DNA from 2 places in the Cellulomonas hominis genome. Region 1 is predicted to be linked to the other one. Evidence: predicted binding sites of a transcription regulator. Region 1 holds the regulator's gene; the other holds the start of a gene.

Region 1 (9,027 bases):
GGAGGGCACCGGCACGACGAACAGGCGGCGCCGCTTGTCCCGGGTGAAGCCCACGCCGTCGTGGCGGTACGGCAGCTCGGTGATGTGCCGCGGGCGCTCGGCACCCGCCTCGACCTCCGGGGAGTACCGCCCCTCCTCCGGGACGCGCGCGACGTACGCGAGCTCCGTGCCGTCCGGGGAGAACCGCGCGGCCGACACGCCCAGCGGGGCGTCGGTCAGGCGCACCGGCTCGCCGCCGGCCGCCTCCACGACGAACAGCTGCGGGCGGCCCTTCGGCTCGGCGCGCAGGAAGGCGACCCAGCGCCCGTCCGGCGACACCTGCGGGTCGGTGTCGCGGTGGCCGCGGGTGAGCTGCGCCGGCGGCGCGGAGCCGTCGGCCGGCACGCGCCAGAGCGCGCCGGTGTACTCGTCGGCATCGAGGTCGGGCGCGGTGCGCGAGACGACGGCGAAAGAGCCGTCGGGGGCGATCGCGGGGGTTCCGGGGACGTGCAGGAGCGACAGGTCGGCTGGGATCACGCGGTCGAGATTAGTCCGCCGGGGACCGGGGCCGGGGGCCGGACCACCACGCGAGCGGAGGTTCCGCGGCGCGGGCCGGGGCACGGACCGCCGGGCGGCTCGCCGGGTGGCTCACCGAGTGGAGGTTTCTGGCTCGACACGCCGGCGTGTCGCGGCGCAACCCTCCACTCGGCGCGCGCGGAGGCGGGAGCCCGAGCCTCGGCGCGGCCGCGACCGCGGCCGCCGGGAGCGCGGGTCAGGACCCGGCCGGGTCCCCGTCGGCCGGGCCGGCGGCGGCCTGGCGCGCGACCTCGTTCTCCGCGCGCAGCACCGTGATCGCGGCCTCGAAGTCGTCCAGGCTCTCGAACGCCTGGTAGACGCTCGCGAACCGCAGGTACGCCACCTCGTCCAGGTCGCGCAGCGGGCCGAGGATCGCGAGGCCGATCTCGTACGCGTCGAGCTCCGCGCTGCCGCTGGCCCGCAGGGTCTCCTCCACGCGCTGCGCGAGGATCGCGAGGTCGTCCTCGCTGACGGGCCGGCCCTGGCAGGCCTTGCGCACGCCGTTGACGATCTTCTCGCGGCTGAACGGCTCGGTGGCGCCGGAGCGCTTGACGACCGAGAGGCTGGCGGTCTCGATCGTGGTGAACCGGCGGTTGCACTGCGGGCACTGCCGGCGGCGGCGGATGGACAGGCCGTCGTCGGAGGTGCGGGAGTCGACGACGCGCGAGTCCGCGTGGCGGCAGAACGGGCAGTGCATGAGGGGTCTCCTCCGGGTCCGTGGTCGTGCGGCCGGGGCGGCGGCGGGCGCCGTGCCCGCCCGGACGACCGGGACACGGTAGGACCCCCGCCGCGGCCGGTGCAACACGGTCCGCGGTGCCGGGCGTCCGTGCACGGGGACCTCGGTCCCGGCCGGCCTGCTCAGCTGCGTAATACCTTACGTACATGACGCGGACCGAGGCCGAGGCGGAGCTGTTCGGGACCCTGTTCGTCCTCGGCCAGCACCTGACCCGGCACACCGACGAGGCGCTGGCCGGCTACGGGGTCACGAGCCGGCAGTGGCTCCTGCTGGCCGTGCTGGTGCGCGCGCTCCCCGGCGACGAACCCACGCTCACCCGGGCCGCGGAGGTCTACGGGACCTCCCGGCAGAACGTCAAGCAGATCGCGCTGCAGCTGGCACGGCGCGGGCTCGTCGAGCTCGTGCCGGACCCCGGGGACCGCCGCGCCACCCGGATCCGCGCGACGCCGCGGGTCGCGGAGCTGTTCGACTCCCCCGCCGCCGTCGCGGAGCAGCAGGCGTTCGTCGGGCGGGTGTTCGCGGGCCTCGACGACGCCGACCTCGACCGCCTGGGTCACCTCGTGGGCCGCTGCCTGGCGGGGCTGTCCGACGCGGAGGTCCGGTCGTGACGCACCCGCGCCCGCGCCCCGCGCGCCCCGGGCACCCGGCGCACCGGCCGACGCTGCGCGGCACCGCGCGTGCGCTGGTGGGCGTCCTGATCCTGCTGCACGGCGCGCTGCACGTGCTCGGGTACGTCGCCGCCCCCGGTGGCCCGGGCCTCGCCGGGGCCGAGGGCACCCGGTTCACGGTCGGGCCGGTCGCCGGGTACGCCTGGCTGGCCACCGCCGCGCTGCTCGTCGTCACGGGGCTCGCCCTGCTGGCGCGCCGGCCGGGATGGTGGCGGCTCGGGGCCGTCGCCGTGGTCGCGTCCCAGGCGCTGGTCGTCTCGCAGTGGCCCGAGGCGTGGGCCGGGACGGTCCCCGACCTGGTCCTGGCGATCGCGGTGGTGCACGGCTGGTGCGCGACCGGCTCCCGCTCGGCCCGCACCCGTTACCGGCGGGGCGTCGCCGCGGCCCTCGCCCAGGCAGCGCCCGACCCGTCCGCGCCGCCGAGCCCGATCACCGAGCACGACCTCGCCGTGCTCCCGCCCGCGCTGGCCGGCTACCTGCGCCGGACCGGCAGCGTCGGCCGACCGCCGATGACCGCGTTCCGGGTGACGCTGCGCGGCCGCATCCGCGGCGGACCCGGCGACCGGTGGATGACGTTCACCGGCGAGCAGGTGTCCACGTCCGGCCCGCGCCCGACGCGGCACTTCCTGCTGGACGCCACCGCGGCGGGGCTGCCGGTCGACGTGCTGCACGTGCTGACCGACGGCACGGCCACGATGCGCGCGGACCTGCTCTCCGCGATCCCGGTGGTGCGCGGGGCGGGGCCGTCGATGGACCGGGGCGAGACGGTCACGCTGTTCAACGACCTGTGCCTCATGGCCCCGTCCGCGCTCGTGCGGGCCCCGGTCACCTGGGAGGCGCTCGACGCGCGGCACGTGCGGGGGACGTACCGGCAGGGCGGGCAGACGGTGCGGGCGGTGCTCGCGTTCGACGAGGCCGGCGACCTGGTCGACTTCGTGTCCGACGACCGGCTGCGCGCCTCCCGCGACGGGCGCTCGTTCACCCCCGAGCGCTGGTCCACGCCCGTGCACGGGTACGCGCGGCACGACGGCCGCCGGCTGCCGTCCGCGGCGAGCGCGCTGTGGCACCCCGAGGAGGGCGAGCCGTTCGTTTACGCGGAGATGACGCTCGTGGACGTCGCGGAGCTCGCGGCCCCGGGGTCCTGAGGACCCGGGCCGGGCCGGCGCCCGGAACGACGACGAGGGTGGCCGCTTCCGCGGCCACCCTCGTGGGGACGCCCCCGTCCCGTCTCGTCCGGACGACTCGCCTCGTGCGGACGGTTGCTGCACGCCTTCGCGCCGGACCCGTGGGTCACGACGACGACGCGTCCCTCGCGGCGAGCCCCCCAGCCAGCCGTTCGAGGTGGCACCACCCTAGAGGCGCCCGCTCCAATTACGCAAGCCGCCAGTTTCGTTAATCCTGCGACGCGTCAGCACGGCCCGCGCGACGCCGTCACCAGCGGGGATCCGTCGGTCAGGAGCCCGCCGGGACCAGCAGCACCTGACCGGCGATCAGCGAGGAGTCCGCCATCCCGTTGAGGTCCCGCAGCTGCGCCACGACGTCCCGCACGTCCTCGCCCGGGACGGCGACGTCCGACGCGATCTGCCAGAGCGTCTCCCCCGCGACGACCGCGTGCGTGGTCACCTCGGTCGCGCGCTGCGGGGCGTCGGCGACCGCGCGCCCACCCATGACGCCGGCGGCGACGACGAGCAGGGCGAGCAGCACCAGGACGACGCGCCCGCGCCGGGTGAGGTGCAGCCGCGCCGGGGCCTCGGCCGCAGCAGCGGGGCGCGCCCGCACGGGAGCGGGAGCGGTCCGGGCACCCCGGGGACCGATCGACGGGGCGACTCGCGGGTGCGCTGCGATGGCGCTCATCTCCACCACTTCCCTCCTGGACCGCCGCGCGGCCCCTCGAACACCTGTTCGTTCGAACGTCTGTACGAACTCAACCACACCGAGCGATCGATGTCGAGACACGGTCGAACAGGTGTTTGAAACACCTGCCCGCGCGCCCTACGCTCGGGACGTCGGGTACAGCGCACCACGAGGGTCTGACACGCCCGCCCGGCGGACCGTCAGCGGACCGCCGTCGGGCGTCGTGACCAGCGGGGACGCGACCGGCACGGCGGACGGGTGCGACGCGCACCGGCGCCGCGGACGACGGGAGCGGACATGGCCGGCGAGGGAACGGGTGCCACGGCGAGCACCGGCGGGGACGACGTCTCCGTCGTGGAGCTGCAGCCGGACGGCGACGGGCTGACCCCGCGCCAGCGCCTCGTCCTCGAGACCGTGCGCGCGTCCGTCGAGTCGCGCGGCTACCCGCCGAGCATGCGCGAGATCGGCGACGCGGTCGGCCTCACCAGCCCGTCGAGCGTCAAGCACCAGCTGACCGCGCTCGAGCGCAAGGGCTACCTGCGCCGCGACCCGAACCGCCCGCGAGCGATCGAGGTCGTCCAGCCCGACGACTCGCGCGGCGTCGCCCCGCTGCCGGGCGTCCCGGGGATCGGGGACGAGGACAGCGCCGCCCGCGAGGGCGCCCCCGAGGCGGCCTACGTGCCCGTCGTCGGCCGGATCGCCGCCGGCGGGCCGATCCTCGCCGAGCAGCTGGTCGAGGACGTCTTCCCGCTGCCGCGCCAGCTCGTCGGCGCCGGCGAGCTGTTCCTGCTCAAGGTCGTCGGCGACTCGATGGTCGACGCGGCGATCTGCGACGGCGACTGGGTGGTCGTCCGCCGGCAGCCGGTCGCGGAGAACGGGGAGATCGTGGCCGCGATGCTCGACGGCGAGGCCACGGTCAAGACGCTCAAGCGGCAGGACGGCCACGTGTGGCTGCTCCCGCAGAACCCGGCGTACTCCCCCATCGACGGCGACCACGCCCAGGTGCTCGGCCGCGTGGTCTCGGTGCTCAGGGCGCTCTGACCCCGCGCGGCGCGCGCGGGCGCGGGGGCGGTCAGCCGGCCACGCGCGCGCCGAGGGCGGCCAGCGCCCGCGCGACGTCCTCCTCGTCGTTCCACACGTGGAACGCCACCCGCACCCGCCCCGCCCGGCCCGCGACCCGGCACCCGGCGGACTCCAGCGCCGCCCGCCGCGCCCCGTCCGCGTCCGGCAGGCTGACGATCGCGCTCCCGCCGGGCGGCAGCCCGAGCCCGGCGCGGAACGCGTCCGCGAGCCCGACGGCGTGCGCCCGCACCGCCGCGGGATCGGTCGCGGCGAACGCGTCGAGCGACTCCGCGGCGCCGAGCCATGCCTGCCACGCGGGCGACACGTCGAACCGCCGTGCGTCCGCCGCGAGGTGCATCTCCGGGCCGTAGCAGGACGTCCACGGATCGTCACCGGCGTACCAGCCGGCCTGCACCGGCCGGAGGCGGTCCTGGACCTCGGGCCGCACCGTGAGGAACCCGACGCCCCGCGGCGCGCACAGCCACTTGTACGCCGCCGTCACCGCCACGTCGTACCGACCGGCGTCCACGGGCAGCCAGCCCGCGGCCTGCGTGAGGTCGCAGAGCGTCCACGCCCCCGCGGCCCGGGCTGCGGCGACCACGGCGTCGTCGTCCAGCACCTGCCCCGTGGCGGACTGCACGAGGGAGTACGCGACGAGGTCGACGCCGGGCACGACGGCCTCCGCGAGCCGGTCGGCGGGCGCGTGGCACACCCGCAGCCGCGGCGCCTGCGCGAGGAACGGGTACACGGTGGACGTGAAGTCGCCGTCGACGCACACCACCCGGGCACCGTCGGGCAGCGACGCGGCGACCACCGCGGCCATCGCCGACACCTGCGAGCCGATGGCGACGCGGTCCACGTCGACCGCGGTCAGCGCGGCGAACCGGGCGCGCGCGGCGCCGACCGCCTCCTCGTAGCGCGGCACGTCGAGCCCGCCGCTCCCCCAGCGGTCCAGGTCGGCGCGCAGCGCGCGGACGGTCCGGCGGGGCGGGACCCCGGCCGTCGCCGCGTTCAGGTAGCCGGGGGCGGGGTCGAAGTCGGAGCGGAGGTCGTCGAGGGAGCGCACCACCCGACTCTCCCGCCGCCCGGCACATGCGCGCAACGGGCAGTTCCGCGCAGACCCATGCCGTGCGATTATGCTTCGCGCCATGCCCGCCCGGACGCTCGACGCCGCCGCCCTCCGCCTGGTCCGCACCGTGCACGAGGCGGGGAGCGTGACCGCCGCCGCGCGCGAGCTGGGGCTCACGCAGCCCGCGGCCAGCCAGCAGCTCCGGGTGATCGAGCGCACCGTCGGCACGCCCGTGGTGGTGCGCGCCGGCCGCGGGGTGCGCCTCACCGAGGCCGGCCTCGTGCTCGCCCGGAACGCCGCCGCCGTCGAGTCGGCCCTCGCCGCGACGCTCGAGGAGGTCGCGGCGGTCGCCAGCCTGCGGGCCGGGCGCGTGCGGGTCGCCGCGTTCCCGTCCGCGGCCGCGACGCTGCTGCCGGGGGCCCTGGCCGCGCTCCGGCAGGCGCACCCGGGCCTGAGCACGACGTTCGCCGAGGCCGAGCCGCCGGAGGCGCTGGCCGAGCTCGCCGCGGGCCGCGTCGACGTCGCCCTCGTGTTCCGCGACGCGGACGCCGAGCCCGCCGACGACCGGCTGCGACGCGTGCCCCTCGTCCGGGACGAGGTGCTCGCCGTCCTGCCCGCCGCCGACGGCCGCGAGCCCGGCACGCCGGTGGACCTCGCCGACCTCGCGGGCCGACCGTGGATCGCCGGCTGCCCGCAGTGCCGGGCGCAGCTCGTCGGCACGTGCGCCCGCGCCGGGTTCACCCCGCGGGTGGACTTCGCGACCGACGACTACCTCGCCGTGCTCGGCCTGGTGCGCGCCGGCCTCGGGGTCGCCACCCTCCCGGGTCTGGCGCTGGCCGCGCTCCCGCACGCCGGCGTCACCGTGCACCCCGCCCGCCCCGGTGCGGCGCGGGTCGTCGAGGCCGTGACCGAGCCCGGCACCGCCCGGGTCCCGGCGGTCGCGGCGGCGCTCGACGCCCTGCGGGTCGCCGCGTCGTCGGTCGCGCAGCCGCACGTGCACACGTACCCCCGCCGCACCCCGACCGCCACCCGGCACGCAGGTGCGTCGCCGCTCACCCCGGCCGGGTGACCCGCCCCGCGGGGGCGCCGACCTACGCTCGCTGACGCCCGCCACGCGCCCAGGGACGGAGGCCCACGATGCCGGCACCCCGCGTCGAGCGGGTCACGCGGTTCCTGCTGGGCAAGGACGCACCCGACCTGCTGTACGGCGCGATCGTGTCGGCGGCGATGCTCGCGGTCACCAGCCTGCACGCCGAGTCCAACGACATCGTGGCGGTGGCCACCACGGCGGTGATCATCACGTACTGGCTGGCGCACGTGTACGTCGACGCCGTCGGCGGGCGCCTCGAGGACCGCGACCACCACACGGGTCAGCGGCTCATGACGGCGCTGCGGGAGAGCACCGGAGTCCTGCTGGGGTCGCTCCCGCCGCTGCTGGTGTTCCTGCTGGCGCGCGCGGTCGGCGCCGACGTCACCGACGCGGCCGTGGCCGCCCTGGTGTTCACCGTGGTGATGCTCGTCGCCGGCGGCGCGCTGGTCGCCTACCTCGCCGGGGCGCGCGGCCTCGCCCTGGTGGGCGAGGCCGCGATCTCGGGCGCGTTCGGCGGCGTCGTGCTGGCCCTCAAGCTGGTCCTGCACTGACCCCGGCGGGGCCGGGCGAGGCAGCCCGCGTCAGAGCCCGAAGCGGCGCGCGACGGCGCGCAGCGACTCCGCGGACCGGCGCAGGCCCGCCAGCTCGTCGGTCGACATCGGCACCTGCAGCCGCTCGCCCACGCCGCCGCGGCCGACCACCGACGGCACGGACAGGCACACGTCGCTGATGCCGTGGTAGCCGTCGAGCAGCGACGACACCGGCAGGATCCGGCGCTCGTCCTTCATGATCGCCTCGATGATCCGGGACCCGGCCAGCGCCACGGCGTAGTTGGTCGCGCCCTTGCCGGCGATGATCCGGTAGGCGGAGTCCACGACCTCGCGGGCGATCGACTCGCGGACCTCGTGCGTGAGCGGGACGTGCCCCTCCATCGCGTTCCAGTCGAGCAGCGGCACGCCGCCGATCGTCGCGGAGGACCACAGCGGCAGCTCGGTGTCGCCGTGCTCGCCCGCGATGTAGGCGTGCACGTTCTGCACCGCGACGCCCGTGTACTGCGCGATGAGGTACCGCAGCCGCGAGGAGTCCAGCACGGTGCCGGAGCCGAACAGCTGCGTCGGCGGCAGGCCCGAGACCCGCAGCGACGCGTAGGTCACGATGTCGACCGGGTTGGTCACCATGACGTAGACCGCGTTCGGCGCGACCTCGACCAGCGAGGGCAGGATCTTCTTCACCAGGGAGATCGTCGCCTCGGCCAGGTCGATGCGGGTCTGCCCGGGCTTCTGCTTGGCGCCGGCGGTCACCATGACGACGTCGGCGTCCGCGCAGGCGGCGATGTCGTCGGAGCCGATCACCTCGGCCATCGGCATGAACTGGATGCCGTGCCCGAGGTCCAGCGCCTCGGCCTCGACCTTCGCCTTGTTGATGTCGTAGAGCACGACGCTGCGGGCGGCGCCCCGCATGAGCGCCGCGTACGCCATCGTCGACCCGACCGCGCCGGCGCCGACGACGGCGAGCTTGGTGGTGCGCCGCGGCGACGCCCCGCTCCCGGCAAGGCCGAGCTCGTCGCCCTCGACGTCGTTCGTCTGCTCGCTCACGGCGGTCCTCCCGGTGGTGCTGCGGCTGCGTCGGCGCCGGTCGGCGCGCTGCTCACGAGGCTAACGGGCCGGGGCGCACCCGCGCGCCCGCTGCGCCGCGCGTCGCGCCGGCGCAGGTGCGAGCCGCGTCACGCCGCGGCGAGCCGGCGCAGCGCCCCGAGGGCGACCTCACGGTCGGTGGTGCGCCAGAACGCCGGCAGCGACCGGGCCAGGAACTCGCCGTACCGGGCCGTCGCGAGGCGCGGGTCGAGCACGGCCACCACGCCGCGGTCGTCCACGGAGCGGATCAGGCGTCCCGCGCCCTGGGCGAGCAGCAGCGCCGCGTGCGTCGCGGCCACCGACATGAACCCGTTGCCGCCCGCCGCGGCGACCGCCTCGGAACGGGCCGAGCGGACCGG
Region 2 (9,027 bases), 600 kb from region 1:
ACCTGGCAGGATGACGCGCATGGCCCGTCCCACCCCCCTGTCCGGCTTCCCCGAGTGGCTCCCCGACGGTCGCGTCGTCGAGCAGCACGTCCTCGACACCCTGCGCCGCACCTTCGAGCTGCACGGGTTCGCCGGCATCGAGACGCGCGCGGTCGAGCCGCTGGACCAGCTGCTGCGCAAGGGGGAGACGTCCAAGGAGGTCTACGTCCTGCGCCGGCTGCAGGAGGAGGCGGGCGAGGGCGAGCCGGCCCGGGCCGCGCAGCTCGGGCTGCACTTCGACCTCACGGTGCCGTTCGCGCGCTACGTGCTGGAGAACGCCGGGCACCTGGCGTTCCCGTTCCGCCGGTACCAGATCCAGAAGGTGTGGCGTGGCGAGCGCCCCCAGGACGGCCGGTTCCGCGAGTTCGCCCAGGCCGACATCGACGTCGTGGGTGCCGGCGAGCTGCCGTACCACTACGAGGTCGACCTGCCGCTGGTCATGGCCGAGGCGCTCGGCGCGCTGCGTGAGATCGGCCTGCCGCCGGTGCGCGTGCTGGTGAACAACCGCCGGGTGGCCGAGGGGTTCTACCGCGGGCTCAGGCTGACCGACGTCGACGCGGTGCTGCGCAGCATCGACAAGCTCGACAAGATCGGGCCGGACGCCGTCGCGGACCTGCTGGTCGCCGAGGCAGGTGCCACGCCGGAGCAGGCGCGTGCGTGCCTGGACCTCGCCGCGATCTCCGGCGGGGACGCCGGGGTGGTCGACCGGGTACGGTCGCTGGCCGCGGCGCACGGCGTCGAGTCCGAGCTCATGGAGCAGGGCCTCGCCGAGCTGCGGCAGCTCGTGGAGGCCGCCGCGGTGCGCGCCCCGGGCGTCGTGGTCGCGGACCTCAAGATCGCCCGGGGGCTGGACTACTACACGGGCTCGGTCTACGAGACGGTGCTCGTCGGGCACGAGCAGCTCGGGTCGATCTGCTCGGGCGGCCGGTACGACACGCTGGCCTCGGACGGGAACCAGACCTACCCGGGCGTCGGCCTGTCGATCGGCGTGTCCCGCCTGGTGTCCCGGCTGCTGTCCGCCGGGCTGGTGCGCGCGACCCGCGGCGTGCCGTCGGCGGTGCTGGTCGCGGTGACGTCCGAGGAGTCGCGCCCGCAGTCCGACGCCGTCGCCACCGCGCTGCGCGCCCGGGGCGTCCCGGTCGAGGTCGCGCCGACGGCCGCCAAGTTCGGCAAGCAGATCAAGCACGCGGACCGGCGGGGCATCCCGTTCGTCTGGTTCCCCGGCGAGGACGGCGACCAGGTCAAGGACATCCGGTCCGGCGAGCAGGTCGCCGCGGACGCCGGCTCCTGGGCGCCGCCCGCTGAGGACCTGTGGCCGCGGGTGGTGCCGGCAGAGGGCTGACGCCCGGGGCCCCGTCGCGGCTCAGGCGATCGCGGCGAGGCCGGCGTTCAGCGTCGTCGCGTACAGCACCCAGGCCAGGTACGGCCCGAGCAGCCACGCGACCCACGGGGTCAGGCGGTGGAACGCGACGATCGTCGCGACCAGCGCCACCTCCAGCGCGAGGATGATCGCCAGGCCCGCTCCGAGCCGCTCGGCGCCGAAGAACACCGGCGTCCACGTGGCGTTGAGCGCGAGCTGCACGCCGTAGAGCACCAGTGCGGTGCGGGCCGCCCGGAACCCGTGGCGGCGCCAGATCAGCCACGCGGCGACGGCCATGACGGCGTAGAGCACCGTCCACACGGGGCCGAACACCCAGCTCGGCGGCGTCCACGCGGGCTTGTCGGCGTCGGCGTACCAGCCGTCCACGCCGGAGGCCGACGCGAGGCTCCCGCCCCACGCCACGGCGGCGTTCAGGAGCAGCAGGCCCGCGAGCACGGGCCAGCCGCGGGCGGACCCGGCGCGGGGCGCGGGGGCGGCGGCGCCGGCGGGGCGGGCGGCGGCGGGGGTCGCGGCTGTCATGCCTCCACCGTCCGCCGGCGCGGGCGGTCCGGCAACCGGAAGGCCAGCATGCTGACCTTCCCGCGGCACGGCGGCCGTCCCGCCTCGGTGGTTGCCCGCCGGTCGAACACGTGTTCGAATCGAGCCATGCGGTGGGACGGCCAGAAGATCGCGGCGGAGGCGGACACCGCCCTGCCCGGGCTCGCCCTGGCCGGGCACCAGCGCTCGGTGCGCACCCCGGAGTTCGCCGGCGTGACCTTCCACGAGGTGCACGCGAAGTCGGCGCTGAACAAGGTGCCGGAGTCGTCCGCGATGCCGTTCCGGTGGACCGTGAACCCGATGCGGGGCTGCCTGCACGCGTGCACGTACTGCTTCGCCCGGCCGACGCACGAGTACCTGGGCCTCGGTCCGGGCGAGGACTTCCAGACCCAGATCGTCGTGAAGACCAACGTGGTGGACGTGCTGACCGCCGAGCTGCGCCGGCCGTCGTGGCGGCACGAGCACGTCGCGCTCGGCACGAACACCGACCCGTACCAGCGCGCGGAGGGCCGGTACGCGCTGATGCCCGGCATCATCGGCGCGCTGGCGCACTCCGGGACGCCGCTGTCGCTGCTGACCAAGGGCACGCTCCTGCGGCGGGACGTCCCGCTGCTCGCGGAGGCCGCCACCCAGGTGGACGTCAGCGTCGCGGTGTCCCTGGCGATCGGCGACGAGGACCTGCAGCAGGCGATGGAACCCGGCACCCCCACGCCGCGCGCCCGGCTCGCGCTGGTGCGGAGCGTCCGGGAGGCGGGGCTCGAGTGCGGGGTGCTGGTCGCGCCCGTCATGCCGTGGCTGACCGACTCGACCGAGCACCTGGACGGGCTGCTGCGCGACCTCGCGGCGGCCGGGGCGTCCTGGGTGACCGTGATCCCGCTGCACCTGCGCGGACCGGTGCGGCCGCTGATGCTCGGCTGGCTGCGCGAGCACCGGCCGGAGCTCGTCCCGAGGTACGCGCAGCTGTACGGGCGGGGGGCGTACGTGCCGGAGGAGTACCACCGCTGGCTGAAGGACCGGCTGCGGCCGCTGCGGCGCCGGTACGGGCTGTTCGGGCCCGGCGTCGCGGCGGAGGGCGCGCGGCCGTCGCCCTCGCCCTGGCGGGTGCAGCCCGGCGGCGGGACCACCACCCCCGACGCCGCGCTGCCCGCGGCGGTGCAGCCCGCGCTGTTCTGAGCGGGGCAGTAGACTCGCGGGGCTGCTGCGTGCAGCGACCCACCCACCTGAGAGGACTCCTCGTGCTGCGCACCCACACGGCCGGCTCGCTGCGGGCCGAGCACATCGGCACCACCGTCACCCTGACCGGGTGGGTGGATCGCCGTCGTGATCACGGTGGGGTCGCGTTCGTGGACCTCCGCGACGCCTCGGGCATCGCCCAGGTCGTCATCCGCGACGAGGCCGTCGCGCACGGGCTCCGCTCTGAGTACGTGCTCCAGGTGACCGGCGAGGTCGGCCGCCGCCCCGAGGGCAACGAGAACGACCACCTGGCCACCGGCGAGGTCGAGGTCGTCGCCCAGCAGGTCGTCGTGCTCAACGAGTCGGCGCCGCTGCCGTTCCCGGTGTCGTCCTCGCTGGACGAGCCGGTCGGCGAGGAGGCGCGGCTGCGCCACCGGTACCTCGACCTGCGCCGGCCGGCGCCCGCGCACGCCATGCGGCTGCGCTCGAAGGCCAGCCAGGCCGCGCGCCGCGTGCTGGAGGCGCACGAGTTCGTCGAGGTCGAGACCCCGACGCTCACGCACTCCACCCCCGAGGGCGCGCGCGACTTCCTGGTCCCGGCCCGGCTGGCGCCCGGCTCCTGGTACGCCCTGCCGCAGTCGCCGCAGCTGTTCAAGCAGCTGCTGATGGTCGGCGGCCTGGAGCGGTACTACCAGATCGCCCGCTGCTACCGGGACGAGGACTTCCGCGCCGACCGGCAGCCGGAGTTCACGCAGCTCGACATCGAGATGTCCTTCGTGGAGCAGGAGGACGTCATCGCGCTCGGCGAGGAGATCCTCGTCGCGCTGTGGGGGCTCATCGGCCACGAGGTGCCGACGCCGCTGCCGCGGATGACCTACGCCGAGGCGATGGCCAGGTACGGCACCGACAAGCCGGACCTGCGGTTCGGGCTCGAGCTCGTCGAGCTCACGGAGTTCTTCGCCGACACCCCGTTCCGGGTGTTCCAGGCGCCCTACGTCGGCGCGGTCGTCCAGCCCGGCGGCGCGGCCACCCCGCGGCGCGGGTTCGACGCCTGGCAGGAGTGGGCGAAGCAGCGCGGCGCCAAGGGCCTCGCGTACGTCACGGTCGCCGAGGACGGCACCCTGGGCGGCCCGGTCGCCAAGAACATCTCCGAGGCCGAGCGCGAGGGCCTGGTCGCCGCCGTCGGCGCGCAGCCGGGCGACGCGGTGTTCTTCGCCGCCGGCAAGGCGTCCGAGGCCCGCGGGCTGCTCGGCGCCGCCCGCCTGGAGATCGGCCGCCGCGGCGGGCTGATCGACGAGTCGCAGTGGTCCTTCCTCTGGGTCGTCGACGCGCCGCTGTTCAAGCCCACGGGCGAGGACGACGACGTGGCCGTCGGCGAGGGCGCCTGGACCGCCGTGCACCACGCGTTCACGTCGCCGACCCCGGAGTGGATCGACCGGTTCGAGGAGGACCCGGGCCAGGCGCTGGCCTACGCCTACGACATCGTCTGCAACGGCAACGAGATCGGCGGCGGGTCCATCCGTATCCACCGCCGCGACGTCCAGGAGCGCGTGTTCGCGGTCATGGGCATCGACGAGGCCGAGGCCCGCGAGAAGTTCGGCTGGCTGCTCGACGCCTTCCAGTTCGGCGCCCCGCCGCACGGCGGCATCGCGTTCGGCTGGGACCGCGTCGTGGCGCTGCTGACCGGTTCCGAGTCGATCCGCGACGTCATCGCGTTCCCGAAGTCCGGCGGCGGCTTCGACCCGCTGACGGGCGCCCCGGCCCCGATCTCGCCCGAGCAGCGCCGGGAGGCCGGCGTGGACGCGAAGCCGAAGTCGGCCGCCACGGACGACGGCGTCGCGAAGGAGCAGGCCGCCGCGGCGACCGTCGAGGCGTGACCGCGGCGGACCCGTCCGCCGCCCCGGTGCCGTCCGCCCCGCCCGCGTTCCCCGCGGGCTGGGCGGACGACCCGTTCCTGCTGGACGAGCGGGGCTGGCTGCGGCCCGAGCGCGTGCACGCCGCCGACGGCGCGCTGCTGGCGGTGCTGCGCACCACCCGGGGCGCCGCGGGCACGGTGCTGGTCGCCCTCGGGCCGGCCGAGCCCGTCGCGGACGCCCTGCGCGCGCACGACGACGGCACGCACCTGTTCGCGTGGGTGGACACGGCCGCGCTCGGCCTCCTGCGCGCCGCGGACGTGCACCGGCTCGGGCTGCGGCCGGCGCGCACCGGCTGGGAGTGCCTGATCACGGACGCTCCGCCGCCGGCCCTCGCGGCCGAGTCCCTCGTGCGGGCGCTCGACCCCGTCCGGGACGCCGACGCGATCCGCGCGTGCCTGGCCGAGGCGAACCCGACCACCGACGCCGACCCGGAGGGCCCGGGCGAGCGCTGGTGGGGCGTGCCCGGCGACGGCGGGCGCCTGGCCGGCGTCATCGGCGCCAACCCGCGGGCCGGACGCCCCGGCGGCCACGGCTCCGGGCACCTGCACGGCCTCGGCGTGCGGCCGGGGGAGCGCGGGCGCGGGCTCGGCGCGGCGCTCACCGCGGCGGCCGTGCGGGGCCTGCTCGTCGACGGGGCGGACTGGGTGACCCTCGGCATGTGGGACGACAACCACGGCGCCCGCCGGATCTACCACCGCCTCGGCCTGCGCACCCTGCACCGCATGACGACCCTCCGCCGCGACTGACCTCCCGGCGCGGCGCGACGCGGCGCCTTCGGGCGTCGAGATCGGTGCTTCCGGCCGAGATCGGTCGCCCGGACGACCGATCTCGGTGCGGACGACCGATCTCGGCGCAGGACGACCGATCGCGGTGGTCGCGCGCCGACGCCGGCGCGGGGCGGCGCGGGGTCAGTGGGTGATCGCGAGGCGGTCGTGCAGGCGGCGCAGGGGGGCCGGGGCCCACCAGTTCAGGTCCCCCAGGACGGTCATCGTCGCCGGGACGAGCAGCAGCCGGACGAGGGTCGCGTCGATGAGCACGGCGACCGCCAGGGAGAACCCGACCTCCTTGATGACCAGCAGCTCCCCGGCGACGAACCCCGCGAACACCGCGATGACGATCGCCGCGGCGGACGTGATGACCCGCCCGGAGCGCTGCAGCCCGAGGCGGACGGCCGCGTCGTTGGGCACGCCGGCGTCGTGCAGCTCCTTGATGCGGGACAGCAGGAACACCTCGTAGTCCATCGCCAGCCCGAACGCGAAGGCGATGACGAGCGCGAGCACGTACGTCTCGATCCCGCCGGTGGACTCGAAGCCCAGCACGCCGGACAGGTTGCCGTCCTGGAAGACCCACACCAGCACGCCGAGCGAGGCGCACAGCGACACGACGTTGGTGAGCAGCGCCTTCACCGGCACCAGCACGGAGCCGGTCATGAGGAACAGCAGCACGAGGGTGGCCACGGCGACGATGCCGAGCGCCCACGGCGCCCGGTCGACCAGCGCGTCGGTGAAGTCGATCTGGTTGGCCGCCTGGCCGCCGACCCACGCGTCGAACGGCAGGTCCAGGTCGCGGATCTCGTGCACCACGTCCTGCGCGCCCGTGCCGCCCGGGTCGGTGTCGTCCGGGCGGACGCCGATGACGACGACGGAGTCCCGGACCGCGGGCGGGTCGACCGAGGCGACGCCGGGCAGCGCCTCGAGGTCGGGCACGACGGCCTGGGCCTCGGCGGCGCCGGTGCGGGCGACCACCTGGACCGACGGCGAGGACGACGCGGGGTACTGCTCGGCGAGCACCCGGACGAACTCCCGCTGCGGGCTGGACAGCGGCAGCAGCTCGGTCGTCGAGTTCCGGAGCTGCACGTGCAGCAGCGGGGAGGCGAGCACCAGCAGGATCGCCAGCGAGCCGCCCATGACCCACCACGGCCGGCGCTGCACCCGCGCGGCGAGCCGGGAGAACACGCCCTCCTCGTGGCTGACGTCGGCGGTGCGGGCCAGCACGGCGCGCACGCCGGGCACCTTCGACAGCACGCTCGGCCGGGCGAGCCGCCGCCCGGACAGCACCAGCAGCGCCGGGACGAGCGTGAGCGCCGTCGCGACCGCGAACAGGATGACCGCGACCGACCCCGCGCCGAAGGCCCGCAGGATGTCCTGGCGGAACACCAGCAGCCCGGCGATGGACACGCCGACGGTGAGCGCGGAGAACGCCACGGTGCGCCCGGCGGTGCCCATCGTCGTGACGAGCGCGGTGACGACGGCGCCGTCGCCGCGCCGGCGCCGGTTGGCGCGGCCCTCGTCGTCGCCGAGCGTGCGCCCGAGCTCCTCGCGGAACCGCGACACGATCAGCAACCCGTAGTCGATGGACAGGCCGAGCCCGAGCACGGTGACGACGTTGACCACCGACGACTCGAGGTCGTCCATGAGGTACGACAGGCCGACCAGCGCACCGAGCCCGCCCGCGATCGACGCGACGGCCCCCGCCAGCGGCATGGACGCCGCGAGGAAGCCGCCGAACACCAGCACCATGATGAGCAGGGCGACCGGCAGCGCGATCGCCTCGCCGGTGGTGAGGTCCTGCTCGACCTGGTCGGTGATCGCCGAGACGATGAGCGAGGTCCCGCCGACCAGGCCCGTGGCGTCGGGGGCGACGCCCGCGAGGGCGTCCGGGACGGCGGCGAGCCGCTGCTCGACCTCGCGCAGCGCGTCGGCGCGCGCGTCGTCGGACAGGGCCGGGTCGAGCTCGGCGACCACGAGGAAGCCGTCGCCGTCGGCCGCGAGCAGCGGCGCGGCGGCGGGGTTCGCGGCGCCCTCCGGCAGCACGAACGGGTCGATGACCGAGGTCACGCCCTCCACGTCCGCGACGTCCTGCCGGGCCGGCTCCAGCGCCTCGGGCAGCCCCTCGGTCGCCGGGTCCGCGCCGCGCACGACCAGCGTCAGGGAGGCGCCGGACGTGTCGGACTCCTGCAGCAGCTCGGAGGCCCGGGCCGAGTCGGAGCCGGGCACCACCGGCTCCCCGGTGGTGAGCCGGTCGAACAGGTTCTGACCGCCCACGCCGACCAGCGCCAGCAGGAAGCACCCCACGGTGATGACGGCCCAGACGGCCAGGGTCAGGCGGGGGTGGCGGGCGACCAGGTGGCCCAGGCTCTGAAACACGCAGGTCAGCATCGCAGGCCCACCGGCCCCCGCGCACCATCGCGGCGCGGCGTGTGGGCGGGGCTGCGTAGGCTCGGCCGCATGGATCTGTTCGACGCGGTCACCTCGACCGCGCAGGGGACGCCCGCGCCGTCGGCCGGGGCCCCGCTCGCGGTGCGGATGCGCCCGCGCAGCCTGGCGGAGGTCGCCGGGCAGGAGCACCTGCTGGTGCCGGGGTCGCCGCTGCGGCGGCTGGTCGAACCGGGGGACGCGACCGCGCGGCGGGCCGCGCCGTCGTCCGTCGTGCTGTGGGGGCCGCCGGGGACCGGGAAGACCACGCTCGCGTACCTCGTCGCCACCACCTCCGGCCGCCGGTTCGTCGAGCTGTCCGCCGTGACCGCCGGCGTCAAGGACGTCCGGCAGGTCGTCGAGGACGCCCGCCGCCGGCTCGCGTCCGACGGCTCGGAGACCGTGCTGTTCATCGACGAGGTGCACCGGTTCACCAAGGCCCAGCAGGACGCGCTGCTGCCGAGCGTCGAGAACCGCTGGGTGACCCTGGTCGCGGCGACCACGGAGAACCCGAGCTTCTCGGTGAACTCGCCGCTGCTGTCCCGGTCGCTGCTGCTCACGCTCCGCCCGCTCGGCACCGACGACGTGCGGGCGCTGGTGCGCCGCGCGGTCGACGACGAGCGCGGGCTCGGCGGCGCGGTCCGGCTCACCGAGGAGGCCGAGGAGCACCTGCTGCGGCTGTCCGGCGGCGACGCGCGCAAGGCGCTGACCATCCTCGAGGCCGCGGCGGGCGCGGCGCTGGCCGACCGGGAGGCGCGCCTGGCGGACCCCGACGCGGACCACGGGG

Evidence for each region. Region 1 encodes LexA, which represses DNA repair genes until DNA is damaged. Its sites were predicted from a motif close to TCGAACANNTGTTCGA; they were not measured.
Region 2: the regulator LexA is predicted to act here: its motif matches at 2,042-2,057, upstream of HNR08_RS18655 (Rv2578c family radical SAM protein).

What each region holds. Positions count from the first base shown of each region.
Region 1 is NZ_JACHDN010000001.1:3,353,809-3,362,835, reverse strand. Features, by position in the region: gene HNR08_RS15715 (S9 family peptidase) at 1-516, opposite strand, end outside; gene nrdR (transcriptional regulator NrdR) at 752-1,252, opposite strand; gene HNR08_RS15705 (MarR family winged helix-turn-helix transcriptional regulator) at 1,438-1,899, shown strand; gene HNR08_RS15700 (DUF6544 family protein) at 1,896-3,104, shown strand; gene HNR08_RS15695 (LysM peptidoglycan-binding domain-containing protein) at 3,412-3,813, opposite strand; gene lexA (transcriptional repressor LexA) at 4,111-4,854, shown strand; gene HNR08_RS15685 (aminotransferase class V-fold PLP-dependent enzyme) at 4,886-5,941, opposite strand; gene HNR08_RS15680 (LysR family transcriptional regulator) at 6,024-7,013, shown strand; gene HNR08_RS15675 (hypothetical protein) at 7,082-7,585, shown strand; gene HNR08_RS15670 (L-lactate dehydrogenase) at 7,616-8,629, opposite strand; gene HNR08_RS15665 (ATP-dependent DNA helicase) at 8,758-9,027, opposite strand, start outside.
Region 2 is NZ_JACHDN010000001.1:3,952,554-3,961,580, forward strand. Features, by position in the region: gene HNR08_RS18640 (MBL fold metallo-hydrolase) at 1-14, shown strand, start outside; gene hisS (histidine--tRNA ligase) at 20-1,381, shown strand; gene HNR08_RS18650 (TspO/MBR family protein) at 1,403-1,939, opposite strand; gene HNR08_RS18655 (Rv2578c family radical SAM protein) at 2,066-3,130, shown strand; gene aspS (aspartate--tRNA ligase) at 3,193-5,007, shown strand; gene HNR08_RS22820 (GNAT family N-acetyltransferase) at 5,004-5,792, shown strand; gene HNR08_RS18670 (MMPL family transporter) at 5,955-8,192, opposite strand; gene HNR08_RS18675 (replication-associated recombination protein A) at 8,274-9,027, shown strand, end outside.